One region of the Skermanella cutis genome, then DNA from elsewhere that is predicted to be linked to it. Evidence: predicted binding sites of a transcription regulator. Region 1 holds the regulator's gene; each other region holds the start of a gene.
What was found. Region 1 encodes PhoB, which activates phosphate uptake and scavenging genes when phosphate is short. Its sites were predicted from a motif close to TNTCATAAAACTGTCA; they were not measured.

Region 1 (5,453 bases):
AGGATGGCGCCGGCCAGGTTGATGTCAGACAGCATCTCCAGCGACGCCCGGACGGAATTGATCTCGCCGTTCAGAAGGTCGTCGACCGCGCCGCCGTTGTCGCTCACCACCTGGGCGGTCCCCTTCTCCAGCGAGCGGGTCGCCTCGTCCACCGTCCGGGCGGACCGGTCGAGCAGGGCGGCTTGGGATTCGGCCACCCGGTCCAGGACCGACTCGCGGGCGGCCCGCAGCCGCTCGACCTCCTCCATGCTGCCCGCGATCGCCAGCAGTTCGGCCCGCATGTCCCGGGCGCTCGCCTGGAACCCGGCCACCGGGATGCCGCCCAGCGACTCGATGGCGTCGAGGGCCGAGCGAAGCTCGCGGAACTCCTCCTCGATCGCGGCGACGGCCCGGTTCCGGGCCTGGGCATCGTGCGCCGACCGAAGTTCGGACGCCATGCCGGTCAGCCGGAGCGATCCGGCCTCCAGATCCCCCGAAGCCTTCAGGGCCAGCACGCCCCGGTCGGTGATCGAGGTCAGGCTGTCCTCGATCCGGCCGAACGACAGGTTGGCGACCAGGCCCGCGGCGAGGGTCAGCCCGGCGGTGGCGGCGAAGGCGGCGTAGAGGCGGGTACCGACGCTCCGGATCCCGGCTCCGGCGCTCCCCGTCCGGCCCGCGGGATCCCGGGACAGCGAAGAAATGGCCATGGTTCTCAGCTCTTCGCGGGAGGGGTGAGCTTGTCGACGGCCTTGAAGCTGCCGTCGGGCTGGATGACGGTCATGAACACCTTGTCCGAACCCTGGTTGTCGCCCGGCCCGTAGGCCAGCGGCAGTCCGCCCAGGTCGAACGCGCCCTTGTCCCGGATGGCGTCGAGCAGGGCGGCGCGGGTCGGTTCGCCCTCGATCGCCTTCAGCGCCTCGACCATCAGGCGGCCGACGGCGTAGCCCTCCAGCGAGACGAAGCCGGGCTTGGCGTCGGGAGCCGCGGCGGCGAGGGCGGCGCGGTAGGACGCCACCATCGGGATGTCCGAGTCGGTCGGCACCGGAACCACCTGGCTGACCACGACGCCGGCCCCCTCGGCACCCAGCTCGCGCGCCAGCGCGTCCGAGCCGACGAAGGAGATGTTGACGAAGGTCGTCTCCATCTTGAGCTTGCGCGCCAGCCGGATGAACTCGGCGCTGGGAGCGTAGGCGCCGACCATGACGACCGCGTCGGGCGCCGCCTTGCGGATGTCGAGCAGGGCCGACTTGACCGCCGTGGTGTTGCGGGCGTAGGTGCCGCGCGCCGCCAGTTCCATGCCGCGCTTCGCCATGGCCTTCTCGACGCCGGCCAGCCCGGCCTGGCCGAAGCTGTCGTCCTGGTAGAAGATCGCGATCCTGGCGGCCCCCAGGTCCTCGGTCAGGTGCCTGACCCAGGCTTCCGCCTCCTCGTCGTAGGAGGCCCGGACATTGACGACGGTGGAGAGCTTCGGGTCGCGCAGGAACGACGCCCCGGTGAAGGGTCCGACGAAGGGAACGCCGGCGGCCTCGGCCAGCGGTTGGGCCGCCTTGGAGGTCGGCGTGCCGACGGGTCCGACCAGGGCGAAGACTCCGTCCCCCTCGATCAGCCGGCGGGTCGCCGCGACGCTGCGCTCCGGCTCGTAGCCGTCGTCGGCGGTGACCAGCTCGATCCGCCGGCCCTTGACGCCGCCGGCGGCGTTCGCCTCGGCGAAGGCGGCCAGCAGCCCCTCGCGCATCCCGGTGCCCAGCGCCTTGGCCGGGCCGTCGAACGGCGCCGCCTGGCCGAGCACGATCCGGTCGGGGAAGACCCCGGGATCGGCGGCATCGGCCCCGACGGGATACAGCGCCAGCGTCAGGGCGAACGCACTCAAGAGCTTCATCGCGCGAACTGCGGTCAAGTCGGCCTCCGGGTCCTTAGTTTCCAACCGATAGGGTTACCTCGCACCGCAATGAACGCACAATCCCGGATTTTACGTAATTCCGAGATTTAGGTTAGACCGATTTGTTTATAAGATAGGCAGGGCTATCCGTAAGGCGTATATAGCCGGGTGGGAAACAGGGCGCGGATCGGCGGCGCGCCCGCGCAGGGTTCCTCACCGGCCAGGGGCATCGCCGGCTGGGGATCGCCGGCCGCGCCACTCTTCCCGGGTGATTTCCCAGATCCCGGCGGGAAAGCGGCCGGAAACGAAATCCCTGTCATGGATTCCGACCAGCCGCATGCCGTCGCGCTCCGACAGACGGCGGGAGCCGAGGTTCGCCTCGGCCTTCTGGACCCGCAACACGGACCGGCCGAGGGTTTCGAACCAGAAATGCATGACGGCGGCGCTCGCCTCCGTCATCAGGCCACGCCCCTGCCAGGCGGGGTCGAGCCAGAGGCCGCGGTTGTCGTCGGGCTTGTCCATCAGGCCGATGACGCCGACCAGCCGGTCCGGCCCCGCCCGGGGCCTGATCGACCAGTGCCATTCCGTTCCCCGCTCCATGGCGGGAAGCGCCGCGTCCCGGATATAGGACAGGGCGCCATCGGCCGGATAGGGCCACGGGACATGGTCGGCGAGAAACCGCACGATCTCCCACCGGGGGAAGAGGTCCTGCACCGCGCCGGCGTCGGAAAGCTCCAGCGGGCGAAGGACGAGGCGCGGTGTCTCCAGGACCCGGATCAGGCGCCGCCGCCCTTCACGTCGAGCGCATAGCCCGCCGAACGGACCGTGCGGATCAGGTCGTTGTCGTTCTCCTCGTTCAGCGCCTTGCGCAGCCGGCGGATATGCACGTCGACGGTGCGCGGCTCCACATAGACGTCGTGGCCCCAGACCAGGTCGAGCAGCTGCTCGCGCGAGAAGACCCGGCCGGGATGCTGCATGAAATGGCGCAGCAGGCGGAACTCGGTCGGTCCCAGGTGGATGTCGCGGCCCTGGCGGCGGACCCGGTGGGCCGCGAGGTCCATCACCACGTCGTTGAACCGCAGCAGCTCCTCCGCCAGGCCGGGGCTGGCGCGGCGGAGCACGGCGCGCATCCGGGCGACCAGCTCGGTCGGCGAAAAGGGCTTGGCGATATAGTCGTCGGCCCCGGAATTGAGGCCGCGGACCTTGTCCGCCTCCTCTCCGCGGGCGGTCAGCATGATGATCGGGATGTCGCGGGTCTTGGGGTTGCGCCGCATCTGGCGGCATACCTCGAGGCCGGACATCAGCGGCAGCATCCAGTCCAGCAGGACGATGTTGGGCGTCTGCTCGGCGGCGAGCAGCAGGGCCTCCTCGCCGTCGCCCGCGGAGAGGGTGCGGAAGCTTTCCTTCTCCAGATTGTACTTGAGGAGCGTTACGAGGTCCGCCTCGTCCTCGACGATGAGGACGAGGGGTTTCAGCGCCGAATTCATGGGATGCCTTGTTCCAATGCTAGCCCTGCGTTTCCGGCTCGGGGGTGACGACAGCATAGCTGCTTTCGTCGCCCTTGGGACGTTCCGTCGTCAGCGGATGGCCGATCACCAGGAAATGGATCGTCTCTGCGATGTTGGTGGCGTGGTCGCCGATCCGTTCCAGGTTCTTGGCGATGAACAGCAGGTGCGTGCAGGGGGTGATGTTGCGCGGGTCTTCCATCATGTAGGTCAGGACTTCGCGGAACAGGCTGGTATAGAGGTCGTCCAGCTCCTCGTCGCGGCGGCGGGCCGCCACCGCCTTCTCCACGTCGCGCTCGATGAAGGCGTCGAGCACGTCCTTCATGATCTCCTGGACCAGCCGGCCCATCCGGGGGATCGCCGCGGCCGGGCGGACCGGCGGCACCTGGGCCAGGGCGATCGACCGCTTGGCGATGTTGGCGGCGTAGTCGCCGATCCGCTCCAGGTCGGCGGCGATCTTGAGCGCCGACACGATCTCGCGCAGGTCCGACGCCATGGGCTGGCGCAGCGCCAGCAGGCGCAGCGTCTCCGCATCCACGTCCCGCTCGTAGCCGTCGACCCGGAGGTCGGACTGCATCACCTGGGCCGCGATGGTCGTGTCGCGGCGGACGACGGCCTGCACGGCCGCCTCCACCTGGGCCTCGGCGACGCCGCCCATCTGCGTGATCAGATTCGCCAGCCGCTGCAGTTCCTGCGCGAACGACTTGACGATGTGCTCGTTGCTCATGCGTCGCTTCCCTGAATTGCCCGATTATCCCGAATGCCGCTTCGCCGATCAAGCCGGCGCAACCGGCTCAGCCGTAGCGGCCGGTGATGTAGCCCTGGGTCCGCTCGTCGCGCGGATTGGTGAAGATCTCCTCGGTGTCCCCCACCTCGACCATGTCGCCCAGGTGGAAGAAGGCGGTGCGCTGGGACACGCGGGCCGCCTGCTGCATGTTGTGGGTGACGATCACGATGGTGTAGTTCTCCCGCAGCTCGTCGATCAGCTCCTCCACGTGGGCGGTCGCGATCGGGTCGAGCGCGGAGCACGGCTCGTCCATCAGGATCACCTCGGGGCTGACCGCGATGGCGCGGGCGATGCAGAGGCGCTGCTGCTGTCCGCCGGACAGGCCCGTGCCCGGCTCCTTCAGGCGGTCCTTCACCTCGTTCCACAATCCGGCGCGCTGCAGGCTCCTGGCGACGATCTCGTCCATCTCCTCCCGCCGGCTGGCGAGGCCGTGGATGCGCGGACCGTAGGAGACGTTGTCGTAGATCGACTTGGGGAACGGGTTGGGCTTCTGGAACACCATGCCGACCCGGGCGCGGAGCTGGACCGGGTCGATCTCGCGGTCGTAGATGTCCTGGCCGTCCAGCGTGATCAGCCCCTCGATCCGGGCGATGCCGATCGTGTCGTTCATGCGGTTGAGGCAGCGCAGGAACGTGGACTTGCCGCAGCCCGACGGGCCGATCAGCGCGGTGACCTGCCGTTCCGGGATCGCCAGGTCGATGCCCTTCAGCGCCTGCTTGGCGCCGTAGTACACCTTGACCTGCTTGGCATCCATCTTGTTCGCCGCGCCGGCCAGGATGCCGGCGGCGGAGCGGGCGTCCGCGCCGGCGACGGCGCTGGTTCCGATCTGGGTTTGGGCGGTCATTTACCAACGCCTTTCAAATTGCTTGCGCAGGACGACGGCGATCGCGTTCATCGCGATCAGGAAGGCCAGGAGGACCATGATCGCGGCGGAGGTACGCTCCACGAAGCCGCGTTCCGGGCTGTCGGCCCACATGAAGATCTGCACCGGCAGCACCGTCGCGGCGTCGCCGAAGCCCGAGGGGGTGTCCACGATGAAGGCGATCATGCCGATCATCAGCAGCGGCGCCGTCTCGCCCAGGGCCTGCGCCATGCCGATGATGATGCCGGTGAGCATGCCCGGCATCGCGAGGGGAAGCACGTGGTGGGTCACCACCTGGAGCGGCGAGGCGCCGACGCCGAGCGCCGCCTCCCGGATCGAGGGGGGGACCGCCTTCAGCGCGGCGCGGCCCGAGATGATGATGGTCGGCAGCGTCATCAGGGCCAGCACGATGCCGCCGACCACCGGGGCCGACCTGGGCAT
Region 2 (5,453 bases), 1.2 Mb from region 1:
GGGCGTGCGTTCGGCGGGGCGATCATCTTTTCCCTGCCGCTCATGATGACCATGGAGATGTGGTGGCTCGGCTTCTACATGCCGAGGTCGCGCCTGATCCTGTTCCTGGCGCTGACCGTCCCGCTGCTCTCCGTCCTCGCCTATTACGCCGGATTCGAGAAGGGCGCCGGTCCCCGGGACTTCGTCCTGGACGCCTTCGCGGCGCTCGCGGTCGGATTCGTCGCGTCCGCCGCGATCCTGCTGGTGCTGGCGGTGCTGGAGACCGGCATGTCGGCCGACGAGATCGCCGGCAAGATCGTGCTCCAGGCCATTCCCGGCGCCATCGGCGCCATGCTCGCGCGCAGCCAGCTGGGGCAGCGCGACGCCGGGGGAGAGGAGGAGAGCCGGCGCGACACCTATGGCGGCGAGCTGTTCCTGGCGGGCGTGGGAGCGATGTTCATGGCGTTCAACGTGGCGCCCACGGACGAGATCGTCCTGATCGCCCTCATGATGACGGAATGGCACGCGATCGCGCTGGTCGCCGGCTCGCTCCTGATGATGCACGGCTTCGTCTACGCCGTCGGATTCCGCGGGACCGCGGAACCGCGCGAAGGGTCGGCGGCGCGGGAGTTCGTGCGGCTGACCGCCGTGGCCTACGTGCTGTCGCTGCTGATCAGCCTGTACGTGCTGTGGACCTTCGGCCGCACCGACGGCCTGGGCTTGGAGGAACTGGTGAAGACCGTGCTCGTCCTCGGGTTCCCGGCCGCCATCGGCGCCGCCGCCGCGCGGCTGATCCTGTGAGGGGGGCCGGCATGGCGGAGAAGCCGCGGACACCCGCGCTGGAATGGCTGCTGGGAGGCATCGGCCTCCTGCTGGTGGCGGGCACCATGGCGTTCCTGGCCTGGTCCGGGATCGTCCAGGGCGACCGGCCGCCGGACGTGCGGGTCGAGGTCGAGGAGATCCAGCGCCAGAACAACGGCTGGCGGGTCGCCGTCCTGGCCCGCAACGAAGGGGGAGAGGCCGCGGCCGAAGTGCTGATCCGGGGGCGGCTGGCGGACCCCCGGGGGACCGTCGAGGAGAGCGAGCTGCGCCTGGATTTCCTGCCCGCCAGTTCCGAGCGCCGGGGCGGCCTGTTCTTCACCCGCGACCCGGCGGGTTTCGACCTGACGGTGCGCCCCGTCGGCTATGCCGAACCGTGAGGCCGGCGTTCCCGGCTATCCCACCAGCGCAATGTAGCTGAGCAGCGGTTCCCAGTCGGCGCGGTAGTCGCCGACGCGCTTGCCCTTGAGGTCGAACAGGCTGAGACCCGTGGCGGCGGTGTCGGGATAGAGCTGGGTGTCGCGGATCCGGGTCACGACCTTGTGGCCGACGCCGTCCAGGAACTCGTCCAGCCGGTCGGCCGACTTGGTCCGGGCGCGCAGGCGGTTGCCGACCACCGCCACCGCCTTCTTGTTCTTCGCGATCGGCTTCAGCTCTTCCAGCTTGTCCAGGAAGCGCCGGGTCGCCTGCTCGTCGAAGGCGCTGGGCAGCACCGGCAGCACGATCACGTCGGCCAGCTTGACCAGTTCCTCGATCTGCCTGGTCTTGAGCGCGGCCGGCGCGTCGATCACCAGCCGTCCGGAGCCCTTGGGCGGCGTGGCCAGGTCCTTGCTCCAGTCCAGCCCGGTCAGGGGGGCCGCGTCGGCCGGACGGCGGTCCACCCAGCCCAGGCTGGATTTCTGACGGTCCACGTCCGCCAGCAGGGTGTTCTGGCCGGCCGTCGCGAAGGCGGCCGCCAGATGGGTTGCGATCGTGGTCTTGCCGCAACCGCCCTTTATGTTGGCGACGAGGACTGTGAGCATGGTGGCGGCGATCCTACCCTAGCCGTTGGAAGCCTTCGACCAGAAAGGCTTCGCCGCGGCGAAATTCTCCCAGTCCTGGACCAGCCTCGGCTCGATCTGCGCGACGCCGCGGGCGTGCCAGCCGATCACCATGCCGCCGCCGATGCGCCACAGGCCGGGGCCGCCGACCTGATCGGCCGCCAGCCGCCCCATCAGGGCCTCCGCGGTGGCGACGTCGTTCAGGTGGCCCAGGTCGTCCTGCAGGGCTGCCAGCCGGCGAAGATACTTCGCCGTGGCCTTGTCGCCGTAGAGCGACCGGAAGAACTCCGCGGCGTAGCGCAGCTTCTTCAGGGAGATGCGCAGCTCGTGCCGCTGCTCGGCGCGCAGGTGGGCGAAGCCGGCGCCGCGCCGGCGCGCCTGCTTGTGCCGCTTGGCGAGCAGCCCGTCGGCGAGGTCGGTGACCGGGGCGAACAGCCGGGCCGCCTCCTCCGACAGCGGCTGCTGGCGCCAGGAGCGCGCCTCCAGCCAGCTTCCCAGCTTGAGCAGCAGGGTGGTGTAGCGGGTCGACAGGATGGCCGCCCGCGCGCGTTCATAGGCCCGCTCCCGGCTCGCCAGGGCGGCTTCCCGCAGCGCGGTCAGGGGGCCGCCCCGGGCGGATTCCTCGTCCAGCGCGCCTTCGACCGGGGCCAGCAGGTCGGCCAGGAAGACGTCCCAGTCCCGCGCGTTGCCGAGCTCGCCGGCCAGCCACTTCACCTCGGCGGCCAGCCAGCCGTACTGGTCCGCCGGCACCAGGCTGCGGAACAGCCCCAGGGCGGAGCGCAGGCGCCGCAGCGCCACCCGCATCTGGTGGACGCCCTCGGGGTCGGCGCCCTTGAGCGCCGACGCCTCGTTCAGCACCACGTGGCTCAGGCAGTTGCGCATGATCGAGGCCAGCGCCTGCTCGGCGGTATGGTCCGGGGTCAGCAGCAGCTTCCGGGCCTTCACCGCCGATTCGGCCTCGCCCGCGGCCAGGGCGTAGCCGCGCTCCGCCTTGGTGCGGGTCTCGATCCGCAGCGGCGCCACGGCCGACAACTCCAGCGCCAGGTCGAACAGGGCCTGGGGGTCGCCGCCCTTCAGCTCAAGCTCCAGCTCCGCCAGGGGCATGACCTCCCCGCCGGACGTCCGGATCTCGCCCTGGTCGATGGCGACCTCGATCACGGTCTCGGGGCCGCGGCCCGCGGCGCCGTTCAGCATCCGGACCTGCCGCTTGACGTGGCTGGCGAAGACCGGCCGCAGGTCGGCCTGGGTGATCGGGCCGAGCAGGCGCAACGGCTCCTCGTCCGTCACGGCGGCGAGGTCGGGTTCCGCGGTCGGCACCGCGCATTCCCATTCGCCCCGGCTGAACACGCCGCCGGCATGCTCGTTGGCGGCCTTGATGGTCTGGACGAAGCTGCGTCCCTGCTTGCGTACCCGCAGCGTCACGTCGCGGCCGCGCAGGCGCAGGTCCTCGGTGTCGTAGTAGACGCTCTCGAGGTTCTTGGCGGCCGGACGGCCCGCCGATCCGGCCAGTGCCGGGGAATTGCGGAAGCGGGGCAGATGCTGCGGCTCGACCCGCAGCTTCAGCTCGATCTCCTGGCTTGCCATTCTTTCGTGTCTCTCAACCCGGGGCCAATGTCAGCCCCCGAGATTTGTCATGAAACTGAAAACATTGGCAAACTTTATAGGAGACAGGCCATATACAAACAATATGTAATATTACTGTCATAAAACGGTAATAAAACCGCTTCCGCCGTCCAGACGACGATGGCGGAATGCTGGTGTCGCCGGTCCGCCGCCGCCGCTTTCACCGTTTGCGCAATACCACCACCTTGGACATGAACGCCAGAGTCGTTTCGACGATTTCGAGACCGGCTTCCGAGAACAGGGAGCCGATGTCCTGGCGGACATAGTCGTCGTAGTAGGGTTCGTAGAAGGCCAGCGGGAACAGGTCCAGCAGGCCGTCATAGTCGGGCCGGTCGCCTTTCTGAAGGGTCTCGACGAAGACCAGGATGCCGTCCCGCTTCAGCACCCGGGCCATCTCGGCCGCGGCGGCGGCCCGCACCTTGCGGGGCAGTTCGTGGAACAGGTAGATGCAGGTGACCGCGTCGAAGCTTTCGTCCGGGGCCGGTATGCCCTCGGCCGCGGCCTGGACGAACCGGGTGCGCGACCAGGGGCTGAGCAGCCGCCGGGCCTGGCGCAGGTAGTTCGGGCTCAGGTCCAGCGCGGTGACGTCCAGCCTGGGGTAGTTGTCCTTCACGAAGGTCAGGAAGCGGCCCGTGCCGCAGGCCACGTCCAGGAGCCTGCACTCGGAAACCCTGCGCTCGCGGAAGTGGAGGCGGAGGGGCACCAGCGCCTGCCGGCGCATCGCGTCCGCCGCGCCGCCGAACAGCACCTCCACCTGATGATCGTACAGTTCGGCCGAGTGGTCGCTGAGGTAGCCGTCGGTCTGGTAATGGAAGTTCTGAAGATAGTAGCGCGGCAGCTTCGACCCTTCCGCCCGCCGCTCCTCGAACACCTCGGTGGCGATCCGGTCGCGCCGCCGGCGCCGCACCTCCGGCAGGTCCTGGAAGAAGCGCACCGCGTCGCGCAGCACCTTGCGCGGCGGCTCCACCATGTCGTGGGGCATGCGGTAGTAGCCGGCGTCGATGTTGGCGAAGTCGCGGCGCATCAGCTCCCTGATGTCGGCCAGGATGGCCGCCCTGTCCGGCGTCTTCAGATCCCTGGGCAGCCGGTCCCTGGGCACGACCCGACCGTTCAGCCTGGCCGCGAGGAGATACTGCCCGAAGAACCACGAGATGCGGGCGGTCTGGCTGAGGGCGTAGGCCGCGCGTCCTGCCGGTCCGATCATGGTCGAAGCTCCGTCACCATTGGCGATCATAGGAAAGCTATGCTGGGTTTCCGGGACGCCAAGTCAAGCGGGGAGCGGACGGGCCGGGGCGGCGCCCATTTCGATACGGGTAGCCTGACATAGTCGCCGCCCCTTGCGGCCGCGGGAGATTGATTTGCCGGGCCGGTTGTGGTTGGTTCCCCCCGCGGCGACAGGCATCATGAAAATGCCACGAAGTCATCCTGCGACACCTTTGGCGATCCACTGGGCGCGCACTATCCATGAGGAATGGGACGGAACCGATGAGCGGCTTCAAAACCCTTGATGACTACCAGTTCGATGGCAAGACCGTCCTGGTCCGGGCCGACCTGAACGTCCCGATGAAGGACGGCGCGGTGTCGGACACGACGCGCATCGACCGGCTGGCTCCGACCCTGACGGAGCTGTCGAAGGCCGGCGCCAAGGTGGTCGTGCTCTCCCACTTCGGCCGGCCCAAGGGCGGCCCCGACCCGAAATACTCGCTGCAGCCCGTGGTCGACGCGGTGTCCAAGGCGGTCGGCCAGAAGGTCGCCTTCGCGCCGGACTGCGTCGGGCCGCAGGCCAAGGAGGCCCTCGCCAAGCTCCATGGCGGGTCGATCATCGTGATGGAGAACCTCCGCTTCCATCCGGAGGAGGAGAAGAACGATCCCGGCTTCGCGAAGCAGCTCGCCGAGCTGGGCGACATCTACGTCAACGACGCCTTCTCCGCGGCCCACCGCGCCCACGCCTCGACCGAGGCGCTGGCCCGCCTGCTGCCCAATGCCGCAGGC
Region 3 (5,453 bases), 2.0 Mb from region 1:
GCTCGACATCGCCGCCGTCCTGCTTCAGGTAGGGGCGCATCTCCTCCAGGGCCGCGATCACGATCTGCATGCGCTGGACGTTGCTGAGCTTCTTCGCCGGGGCGGCCGGCCTGGCCGCCTCGGGCGCGGCGGGGGCCGCGGCGAGCGGGGCGATGTCGCCCAGGCCGACCAGGGCAGGCGCCGCGGGCGCCTTCGCCGCGACCGGCTCCAGCACCTTGCCCTGCTTGGCGAGCAGGCTCTCCAGCAGGTCCTCGATCTTCTCGTGGCAGGTCTTGCAGCTCGCGCCGGCCTTCGTGTAGTTGGTGACCTGCTCCAGCGTGGTCAGGGCGTTGACCTCGACCGCGCGCTCGATCATCGCGGCGTCGACGCCGAAGCACTTGCAGATCAGCTCGCCCTCCTCGTGGTCGTCGACCCACTCCTCGCCGCGGTAGTTGGCGATGGCGGCGCGCAGCGCCTCGGCGCCCATGACCGAGCAGTGCATCTTCTCCGGGGGCAGTCCCTCCAGATAGTCCGCGATGTCCTTGTTGGTGACCTGGAGCGCCTCCTCCACCGTCTTGCCGATGATCATCTCGGTCAGCGCCGAGGACGACGCGATGGCGGAGCCGCAGCCGAAGGTCTGGAACCGGGCATCCTGGATGACCTGGGTCTCGGGCTCGACCTTGAGCATCAGGCGGAGCGCGTCGCCGCAGGAAATGGAGCCGACTTCGCCGACGGCGTTCGCCTCTTCCAGGACACCGGCATTCTTCGGATTGAAGAAGTGCTCCTTGAGCTTGTCAGAGTAGTTCCACATTGGTCTGTTCTCCTGTGTCGGCCCGGTGCCTGACCGGCCTGGTATCCGAAAGGCGCAGCCGCGGCGGCGTCAATGATGATGGCCGTGGCCGCACGATCCGCCGGCCTCGCCATGGGCGCCGGCGGACTTGGAACTGCAAGAGGAGGAAGAGGTGGAGAAGGATGAGCCGCAGCCGCAGGTAGAGGTCGCGTTGGGGTTGTCGAACTTGAACCCCGCGCCGCCCACGCCCTCGACGTAATCGACGACGACGCCGTTCAGGTGGACCATGCTGCCGGCATCGATGAAGACCTTCACGTCGCCGTATTCCAGCACGGTATCGTCCTCGCCGGCGCCCGCTTCCAGGCCCATCTGGTATTTCAGCCCGGCGCAGCCGCCGTCCGCCACCTGGATGCGCAAGCCCTGCGCGGCGGCCGAAGCGGCCAGGACCCGCTGGAGAGTGCTTACCGCCGAATCCGTCAGCGTCACCATCGAACCTGTCTCCTTAGGACGAGATTTCTCAGGATCTTCCACACAGCAAGATCCGGGCCATTTGCAATATATTGATTTTACTCAGACTTTTATTTCGGCCCCTCTGAACCTTGGCGGCTTGCCGACAGAGGCCTGTCGCAAACCCGACAAGGCGGCGCCCTCGCCGGGTCTCGCGAGAAACAGTCTTATAACCATAAAAAATTTATGGTATTTACCGGGAGCCAACTTGCCGGCAGGAGATACCGCGATGCGCCAGTTCGAGTTCAGGATCCCCGACGGCAGGATGGCGTTCGGCGACGTCCCCGAACATATCGATGCCCGCCTTCAGGAGGCGGTGAAGGCGCGCTTGGCCGGCGACCTGGAGGCATCGGAAAGCCTGCTGTGGGAAGCGCACCTTCTAGGGCCGAAGGTCCTGCCGGTGTACTACGCCCTCTACAAGTTCTACTTCAACCAGCGCCGCCTGGATCAGGCGGAGCGCGTCGCCCTGATCGGACTGGACGCCGCGGCCCGCCTCGGCGGGTTCGATCCGGACTGGCGCCGCCTGTCCCCCGGCGCCGCCGATTGGGCTTCCGTGACCGGCGCCTCCCATTTCTATCTGTTCACCCTGAAGGCCCTCAGCTTCATCACCCTGCGCGGCGGCCGTACCGGAGAGTCGCTGGCCATGCTGGCGAAGCTCAGGGAGTTGGATCCGGCCGATACCGTCGGCTACGGCGTGATCGCGGCCTTGGCCGAGAGGGTCGCCGGCGGGGAGTAGACCAACCGCTTCCATGGTGCGTCGAAGGATGGGGTGAAACTCACGGCGAATGCCAACCCCCGCTGATCGAAGTTCCGGCGCACGACGGTCCGCGTCACTCCTCCGGACCGAAGCAGTGTTTGAAATCCGTGCAGACCCCGCAGCTCGGTGCCTTGCACAGGTTAAGCCCTTCGCGGTCGCAGAGCTGCTTGTAGAAGAATTTCTTCCACTTCATGTCGCCGGTGTTCTTCGCCGACAGCGGCCCGAAGTGACGGAGGAGCAGCCCGGAAAGATCCTTGCGGCTGGTCAGCCCGAGATCCTGCCACAAATGGTTCGAAAACAGGCAGGCCCGGGCCACCATCGCGGCCAGCCAGACCGCCTCTTCGGCAGGGGCGGTGACATGGTCGAGCAGCAGGGTTCGGAGATCATCGACCTCCTCCGCCAGTACCAGGTCGGCGACCGCCCTGCCCTGCCGCCGGCCGCGCCGGGCCGCGATGTACCCGGCGACCGGGGAGTCGAGGCCGGCAAGTCCCGGAAAATGCTTGGAGAGCAATCGGTCCAGTTCATCCGGCGCCAAGCCGATGGCGTCGTCCAGCGGATCGGCGCCGTCGGCGGCCCTGGCCGACAGGATGCAGGCGAAGACATGGCTGTCGGGATCGCCGGCATCGGCCGCCGCCTCCATCAGCGCGCCGTAAAGGACGGCGGCATCGGCAAGGGCGAACGGAGCAGGCGTCATGATGGTCATGTCCGACCCTTCACGGCACAAGGAATTGCGGAGCGGCCGGGCGGGATCAGGCCGCCAGGGCGGAGTGGGTGAAACAGCTCTTGCCGCAGACCTTGGAACAGGACTGGCAACCGATGCAGTTCTCCCCGTTGGCGATGCTCATGACCTTCTTCTCGGCTTCATCGTCCTGGGCGTCCACGATGTCGCCGTCCTCGGTGATGCCGATCATGTTCAAGACGCCCTGCGGGCAGACCTTGAAGCAGCGGCCGCAGCCGATGCAGGCCTTCTGGTTCAGGTCTTCCACGAACTTGGGAGTCCACGACCCGCCACCCTTCGTCTTTCCCTGGACAAATCCGCTCATCGTGAACTCTCCTCGCATTCTCTTGTCGTGTTATGGCCGTAGTGGTTAAGAGGTCAGGGCCTTCAGCTCCGCGCGCTTCTCCGTCAGCAGCTTGAAGGCGTCGTAGGTTTCCTGCGCCACGTCCAGGATCTTCTCCCAGCCGCCGGGAAGCTCTTCGGACAGGTCGTGCAGATCCATCTTCTTCGCGGTCGCCCGCGCGTTCAGCTTCTTGATCTCGTCCTTGAGGGCGTCGATGTCGCTCATGTCCAGGGTCTCCCTCAGAGTTCGGCCACGTCGCGGTGCTTCTCGATCAGCGCCACGGCCTCGTCCACCAGCTTGGCGCCGTCCTGCGCGACCGCCTCGACCGAGGGAAAGCCGAAGCGATGGACATCGCGGATATGCTTGCTCAGCACCACCAGCCGACCGGTCAGAAGGACCATGCGGCCGAACCCCTCGTGGCTCATCTTCATGATCGGCGTCGCCATCAGGCGGGTCCGCTTCTCGATGGTCAGGCCGATCGCCTTGTAGAACTGCTCGACCCGGGTGATGGTGTCGGGATCGGGGTCGCCGATGATCGGAATCAGCCGGCGCTCTTCCTTGGTCAGGATGAAGGGCCGCAGCAGAACGTCGTCACTCTTGCCTTCCCAGGCGCCATAGGTGTCCTCGGCGCGGATCAGCGAAACCAGGGTCTTCAGGAACTCCTGGTCGACCACCGGGGCTTCGATCGTTTCGGACATGCTCTTCTCACTCCTCGTCGAAATTGCGGGCGACTTCCGCGCCCTTGCTCAGTGCCTTGCGCAGCCAGGGCGGCGGCGACCCGTTCAGGGTGACAACCAGCTTCTCGCATAGGTCTATGATGGCCTCGGGCTGCTCGACCTTGACCGGGTGGATCTTCTTCGCGACGATCCGGGCCGCCGCGGAGGCCCCGATGGCGGCCAGGTAGACGATGGCGCAGTCCTCGATGGCGGCGATCTTGGGGACCAGCTTGTCCTCGTTGCCGTCCTCGAACATCTGGCCGTTGAACTGGACCGCCTCCAGCAGGCGATAGCCCGTGGAGTCTATCTCGTAGATCGCGATGTTCTTGGCCCACCCGAAATGGGCGTCCACTCGGGTCATATCCTGGGTACAGAATGCAACCTTCATCATTCCCTCTCGCTTGGCCGGAGCACCCGAACCGTCCGGCGGGGCCGCCGTTCCGGGCGTGGTGGAGACGAGCCTAAGCCGCCGCGTGCGGACCGGCATGGTGGTCCTCCATCCCTCTGGGAGTGGACCCGGCATCGTGGGCGGCGTGCGCGTGGTCGTTGGCAAGGAAGATGTTGCCCAGCTCGAACAGCAGCTCGCGGGTGCCGCGATAGCCCACGGTGACCCGGTGCCCGGCGCCCAGGCGGTCGAAGGTCGGAAAGCCCGCGCGCACCAGCGGCGTTCCCAGCCGCTCTACGGACTGCCGGGCGTGGCTGTTGGAAATCACCAGGTCGGCGCCGCGGGACAGCGTCTCGAAATCCTCGTGGTCGCCGACCAGCAGCGACCATGCCTTGATCCTCTCCAATGCCGGCGACTGGGTCGGGGCCACCGCGGCGGTGACTTCGCAGCCCATGTCCCGCAGGAAGCCGCAATAGGCGTAGAGAAGGTCCGGCTCCAGGGCCACCGCCACCCGCTTGCGGGTGAAATAGAAATGCCCGTCCAGCATGCCGTCGACCAGATGTTCCCGCTGGCGCCGGATCCGCGGCGGAACCGGCCTGCCGCTGACCTCGGCCAGCGTCCGGACCAGATGGTCGACCGCCTCCAGCCCGACCAGCCGGTCGAACAGCTTGAAGGGGACCCCCGTCTTCCTCTCGAGCACCTGGGCCGGCTTGCGCATGTGCTCGCCGATCGCCAGCGTCAGGACCGCGGCTCCCATGCCCTTGATCTCGGACACCGTCACGCCGCCCAGGGTGGTCGCCTTGAAATCGTCGGGCTGGCGACCGCCCATCGAGGTGGACAGGTCGGGCAGGATCACCGGGGAGAGGCCGAACCCCTCGACCAGATCACGGATCTCCTCGACGTCGCCAGGCGTCAGATGGCTGCCCGCCAGCACGTTGACGCGGCCGGACACCTTCATCTCGGCGGGAGAGACGAGGCTTTCGATGACTGCGGTCACCGTGTTGGCGAAGCCGTCCTCAAGCCCCCCGGTGAAGTCCGGCGTGTTGATGAAGACAAGGTTGCACTTCGCGGCAATTTCCGGGTGCTTCTTGCGGAAGGTCGCGAGCGCCCCCTGCATGTCCTCGCCCTTGGTCTCGGTCAGCCCGGTCGTGCAGACGCCGATGATCTCCGGCGTGTTGCGCTCGTACATGGTGAGCACCGCCGCTTCCAGGTTTTCGTAGCCGCCCAGGATTGTCTGGACCTGGTCCATGGCGGTGGT
Region 4 (5,453 bases), 1.2 Mb from region 1:
TAGGCCATGTTGTCGTAGACGGTCATGTGCGGGTAGAGCGCGTAGTTCTGGAACACCATGGCGATGTCCCGATCCTTGGGCTCCAGGTCGTTGACCACCCGGCCGCCGATCGAGACCTCGCCCGCGCTGATCGTTTCCAGCCCGGCGACCATGCGCAGCAGGGTGGACTTGCCGCAGCCCGACGGCCCGAGCATGACCAGGAACTCGCCGTCGCCCACCGCGCAGTCGATCCCCTTGATCGCCTCGAAACCGCCCGCATAGGTCTTCCGCACGCCGCGGATGCCGACTTCAGCCATTTTTCTTCACTTCTCCGAATCGACCAGGCCCTTGACGAACCAGCGCTGCATGAAGACCACGACGGCGATCGGCGGGAGCATGGCGAGGATCGTGATCGCCATGATCAGGTTCCACTGCGTGTCCGCGTCCACGAACGAGATCATCTTCCGCAAGCCGATGATGATCGTGTTCATCTCGTTGTCGTTGGTGATGAGCAGCGGCCACAGGTACTGGGTCCAGCCATAGATGAACAGGATGACGAACAACGCCGCGATGTTGGTGTAGGAGAGCGGCAGCAGGATATCCTTGAAGAACCGCATCGGGCCGGCGCCGTCGATGCGCGCGGCCTCGACCAGCTCGTCCGGGATCGTCATGAAGAACTGCCGGAACAGGAAGGTCGCGGTGGCCGACGCCATCAGCGGCAGCGTCAGGCCGGTATAGGTGTCGATCAGCCCCAGGTCGACGATCACCTGGTATGTCGGCAGGATGCGCACCTCGACCGGCAGCATCAGCGTGATGAAGATCATCCAGAAGAACAGCATCCGGCCGGGAAAGCTGAAGAACACGATCGCGTAGGCCGACAGGATCGAGATGATGATCTTGCCCACCGCGATGGCGAGCGCCACGACCAGCGTGTTCAGCAGCAGCCGGCCGACGCCGACGCCGCCGATGGTCCCGATGCCCCCGAAGGCGCCGCCGTAGTTCTCCAGGAAGTGCGGCCCCGGCACCAGCGGCATGGGCGGGGCCATGATCTCCGGCGTGGTCAGGGTCGAGGCGACGAAGGTGTAGTAGATCGGGAAGGCGACGATCAGGATGCCGAGGATCAGGATGAAATGGGCGAGCAGAACGCCCAGGGGACGCCTTTCAATCATCGTGGGACTCGATCATGCGTAATGCACCCTGCGCTCGACATACTTGAACTGGACGACGGTCAGCGCGATGACGATCGCCATCAGGATCACCGACTGGGCGGAGGAGGCGCCGAGATTCAGGTTCACGAAGCCGTCGTTGTAGACCTTGTAGACCAGCGTCTCGGTCGCCCGCGCCGGGCCGCCGCCGGTCACCGCGTGGATGATGCCGAAGGTGTCGAAGAAGGCGTAGACGGTGTTGACCACCAGCAGGAAGAAGGAAGTCGGCGACAGCAGCGGGAACACGATGGTCCAGAACCGCCGTCCGGGCCCGGCGCCGTCGATCGCCGCGGCCTCGATCAGGGATTTCGGAATGGCCTGGAGCCCGGCCAGGAAGAACAGGAAATTGTAGCTGATCTGCTTCCAGGCGGCGGCGCCCACGACCATCGCCATGGCTTGGTCGCCGTTCAGCAGAGGATTCCAGTCGAACCCGGCGCGCTGGAGCATCACCGCCAGCGTGCCCATGGCGGGGCTGAACAGGAACAGCCACAGCATGCCGGCGATCGCGGGGGCGACCGCGTAGGGCCAGATCAGCAGGGTCTGGTAGATGCCCTTGCCCTTGACCACCCGGTCGGCCATCACCGCCAGCACCAGCGCCGCGACCAGCGCCACGATGGCGACCGACAGGCTGAAGACGACGGTCACCTTCAGCGAGTTGATGTAGTTGGGATCGGACAGCACCAGTTCGAAATTGGCCAGCCCCACGAAACGGCTGCTGAAGCCGAAGGGATCGTCCCGGTAGAGCGATTGGCGGACCGCCTGGAAGGCCGGCCAGAAGAAGAACACCAGCGTGATGGCGATCTGGGGTGCCAGCAGCAGGTACGGCAGCAGCCGGTTGGGAAAGACGACGCGTCTTGACATGAAGGTCCGTGAAAAGAGAGCGCGCCCTCCCCCGTGGCGGGGAGAGGGCGCTTTCGGAGAAGCTGGTTTCGGCTTACTGGTAAGCCTTGGCCGCTTCCTTGATCGCCTCGTTGGAGCGCCGGACGGCGTTGTCCAGCGCGGTCTTGGCATCCTGCCTGCCGTTCAGGAGGGCCTCGATCTCCTCGTTCTGGATATCGCGGACCTGCGGCATGTTGACGAGGCGGATGCCCTTGGAGTTCTCGGTCGGCTCCTTGCCCATCATCTGCTGGATCGGGATCTCGCGGCCGGGATTCTTCTCGTAGAAGCCTTCCTTCTTGGTCGCCTCATAGGCGGCCATGGTGGCCGGGAGGTAGCCCGAGACCTGATGCAGGCGGGACTGGACTTCCGTCTTCGACAGGTAGGTGAAGAACTGGGCGACGCCCTTGTAGTCGGCGGCCGGCTTGCCGGCGAAGACCCACAGGGACGCGCCGCCGGGCACGGTGTTCTGCGGGGCTCCCGCCGCTTCCGGATAATAGGGCAGGTTGCCGGTGCCGAAATCCAGGCCGGCCTTGACCATGTCGCCGATGCCGCCCGACGACTCCGGAAGCATGGCGCATTCGCCGTTCAGGAACTTGGCCTTGGCCTCCGAGGTGCGGCCGCCGTACTGGAAGGTGCCGTCCTTCTGAAGCTCCGCCAGGGTCGAGAAGTGCCGGATGTTGAGCGGGCCGTTGATCTTCAGTTCCGGCGTCAGGCTGGTCAGGCCGTTCTGGTCGGTGGCGTAGGGCAGGTTGTTCCAGGCGCTGAAATTCTCCAGGTGGATCCAGGTCGGCCAGGTCGTGGTCATGCCGCAGGACTGTCCCGACGCCTTGATCTTCTTGGCCGCCTCGAACACTTCCGGCCAGGTCTTGGGCGGCGTCTCGGGATCGAGGCCGGCTTTCCGGAAGCTCGCCTTGTTGTAGTACAGGATCGGGGACGAGCTGTTGAACGGGAAGGACAGCATGGTGCCGTCGGCGGCGCTGTAATAGGAGACGATGCCCGCCAGGTACTTCGACTTGTCGAAGCTCTCGCCGCCTTCCTTCATGACGTCCGCGACCGGCTTGATCGCGCTGCGCGCACCCATCATGACGCCGGTGCCGACGTCGAACACCTGGATGATGTGGGGAGGCTGCCGCGCGCGGAAGGCGGCGATGCCGGCGTTCAGGGTTTCCGGATAGGTTCCCTTGTAGACCGGGACGACCTTGTACTCGCTCTGGCTGGCATTGAATTCCTTCGCGAGGTTCTCGACCGTCTCGTTGTTGGCGCCCGACATGGCATGCCACCACTGGATCTCGGTCTGGGCCTGTGCGGGGGCCGTGGTGGCGGCTGCCATGGCAAACAGGGCGAACGCCGAAACGGCGATCGTCGCGTGGATGCGCTGCATTTGTCTCGTCTCCCAATTTTTACGATGGGCCAAATGGTTAGCCCCTCGCCATGTCTCCGCCGTGACGGTTCGATTAAGCTTCGATGACCATCCGCCGGTTGATGCGCATTCTAATCTTCTTTTCCGGGTTATGCCAGATCGCTGCGCACGCGGCGCACCGCCCGCCGCCATCCGTCGTACAGGCGCGTGCGGTCGGCGGACGACATGCCGGGCTCGAACAGCTTTTCCCGCTGCCAGGCGGCGGCGACGCTGTCGAGGGAGGCGTACACCCCCGTACGAAGCCCCGCGAGATAGGCGGCTCCAAGCGCCGTCGTCTCGGTCACGATCGGGCGCTCGACCGGAAGTTCCAGGATGTCGGCCAGGAACTGCATCAGCCAGTCGTTCCGCACCATGCCGCCGTCCACGCGGAGCGCGCTGGGCCGGGTGCCGCCGTCGGCCGCCATGCAGTCCATCAGGTCGCGGGTCTGGTAGCAGACCGCCTCCAGCGCCGCCCGGACGATATGGCTGATCCCGGTGTCCCGCGTCAGCCCGATCAGGGCGCCGCGGGCGTCGGGATCCCAGTAGGGCGCTCCCAGCCCGGTGAAGGCCGGCACCATGTAGACGCCCTGGGTATCGGGCAGGTCGTTGGCGTGCCGCTCCGACGCGGCGGCGTCCGCGATCACCCTGATGCCGTCGCGCAGCCACTGGACCGCGGCCCCGGCCACGAAGATCGAGCCCTCCACCGCGTAGGCGGGCTTGCCCTCCAGCCGGTAGGCCGTCGTGGTCAGCAGCCGGTTGGTCGAGCGCACCGGCTTGTCGCCCACGTTCAGCAAGGCGAAGCAGCCGGTGCCGTAGGTGCTCTTGATCATGCCCGGCTCGAAGCAGGCCTGCCCGACGGTGGCCGCCTGCTGGTCGCCGGCCATCCCGGTGATCGGCACGGGAGCCCCGATGAAATCGGCCTCCGCCACGCCGAAATCGGCGCTGTTGTCGAGCACCCGCGGCAGCAGCGCCCGCGGAATGCCGAACAGGCGGAGCAGCTCGTCGTCCCAGTCCTGGGCATGGATGTCGAACAGCAGGGTGCGCGACGCGTTGCTGGCATCGGTCGCGTGGACGGCGCCGCCGGTCAGGCGGAACAGAAGGAAGCTGTCGATGGTGCCGAAGCACAGTTCCCCCCGCTCCGCGCGCGCGCGGGCACCGGGCACGTGGTCGAGCAGCCAGCCCAGCTTGGTCGCCGAGAAATAGGGGTCGATCAGCAGGCCGGTGCGCTCCGCCACCAGGGCCTCGGCGCCGTCGGCGTGGAGCTTGCGGCAGGCCTCCGCCGTGCGGCGGTCCTGCCAGACGATCGCGTTGTGCAGGCCTTCGCCGGTCGCCCGGTCCCACAGGGCGGTCGTCTCGCGCTGGTTCGTGATCCCGATCGCGGAGATGCCGGCAGCGGTCAGGCCCGCCTCCTCCAGCGCCGCGCGGCAGACCACCGTCGTGTCGCGCCAGATGTCCTCCAGGTCGTGCTCGACCCAGCCATCGTGGGGATAGAACTGGCGAAGTTCGCGCTGCGCGGTGGCGACCGGCAGTCCCGTGCTGTCGAACACGATCGCCCTGGTCGAAGTCGTGCCCTGGTCGATGGCGAGCACATGCACCGCCTTCTGCGCCATTATAGTCCCCCCTCGACTGTTGTTATTGGTGGCCGCTTCGCCACCTTCGCCGAAGTCGACTGTGGATGACCGCGCTCCGAAGTGTCAATGGCGCGCAAACGCCGGCCGGTGCCGCGGATGCAGGCCGATTTGGGCATTGGAATCCCTTGCGCTAGTATCCGCGCCCCTGCCAACGCCGAGGCCATGATGGTTGACGACAAGCCCTCGAACCCTGAACTGGAAGACCTGATCCATCACCTGCAGGAGATGCGCCAGGTCGATTTCCGCGGATACAAGCGGACCAGTCTTCAAAGGCGCATCCAGCAGCGGATGGCCGAGGTCGAGTGTCCGGACTATGCGACCTATCGCGCGCTGATCGATAGCGACCCCAAGGAGGTCGCA

Region 2: a site for PhoB is predicted at 3,538-3,553, ahead of IGS68_RS21950 (CYTH and CHAD domain-containing protein). Genes of this name have one in related genera too.
Region 3: a site for PhoB is predicted at 1,392-1,407, ahead of IGS68_RS09310 (HesB/IscA family protein). Genes of this name have one in related genera too.
Region 4: a site for PhoB is predicted at 3,507-3,522, ahead of ugpB (sn-glycerol-3-phosphate ABC transporter substrate-binding protein UgpB). Genes of this name have one in related genera too.

Annotation. Positions count from the first base shown of each region.
Region 1 is NZ_CP067420.1:5,921,638-5,927,090, reverse strand. It holds gene IGS68_RS27705 (methyl-accepting chemotaxis protein) at 1-686, opposite strand, end outside; gene IGS68_RS27700 (ABC transporter substrate-binding protein) at 692-1,876, opposite strand; gene IGS68_RS27695 (GNAT family N-acetyltransferase) at 2,072-2,572, opposite strand; gene phoB (phosphate regulon transcriptional regulator PhoB) at 2,635-3,345, opposite strand; gene phoU (phosphate signaling complex protein PhoU) at 3,365-4,090, opposite strand; gene pstB (phosphate ABC transporter ATP-binding protein PstB) at 4,158-4,904, opposite strand; gene pstA (phosphate ABC transporter permease PstA) at 4,995-5,453, opposite strand, start outside.
Region 2 is NZ_CP067420.1:4,692,564-4,698,016, reverse strand. It holds gene IGS68_RS21965 (TIGR02587 family membrane protein) at 1-780, shown strand, start outside; gene IGS68_RS21960 (hypothetical protein) at 792-1,178, shown strand; gene IGS68_RS21955 (ParA family protein) at 1,194-1,820, opposite strand; gene IGS68_RS21950 (CYTH and CHAD domain-containing protein) at 1,839-3,422, opposite strand; gene IGS68_RS21945 (class I SAM-dependent methyltransferase) at 3,622-4,665, opposite strand; gene IGS68_RS21940 (phosphoglycerate kinase) at 4,947-5,453, shown strand, end outside.
Region 3 is NZ_CP067420.1:1,970,210-1,975,662, reverse strand. It holds gene nifU (Fe-S cluster assembly protein NifU) at 1-790, opposite strand, end outside; gene IGS68_RS09310 (HesB/IscA family protein) at 860-1,258, opposite strand; gene IGS68_RS09305 (hypothetical protein) at 1,506-2,012, shown strand; gene IGS68_RS09300 (nitrogen fixation protein NifQ) at 2,107-2,727, opposite strand; gene fdxB (ferredoxin III, nif-specific) at 2,783-3,076, opposite strand; gene IGS68_RS09290 (CCE_0567 family metalloprotein) at 3,122-3,319, opposite strand; gene IGS68_RS09285 (NifX-associated nitrogen fixation protein) at 3,334-3,792, opposite strand; gene nifX (nitrogen fixation protein NifX) at 3,800-4,171, opposite strand; gene nifN (nitrogenase iron-molybdenum cofactor biosynthesis protein NifN) at 4,272-5,453, opposite strand, start outside.
Region 4 is NZ_CP067420.1:1,214,028-1,219,480, forward strand. It holds gene IGS68_RS05645 (sn-glycerol-3-phosphate import ATP-binding protein UgpC) at 1-296, opposite strand, end outside; gene ugpE (sn-glycerol-3-phosphate ABC transporter permease UgpE) at 303-1,148, opposite strand; gene ugpA (sn-glycerol-3-phosphate ABC transporter permease UgpA) at 1,161-2,045, opposite strand; gene ugpB (sn-glycerol-3-phosphate ABC transporter substrate-binding protein UgpB) at 2,119-3,444, opposite strand; gene glpK (glycerol kinase GlpK) at 3,573-5,072, opposite strand; gene IGS68_RS05670 (CheR family methyltransferase) at 5,256-5,453, shown strand, end outside.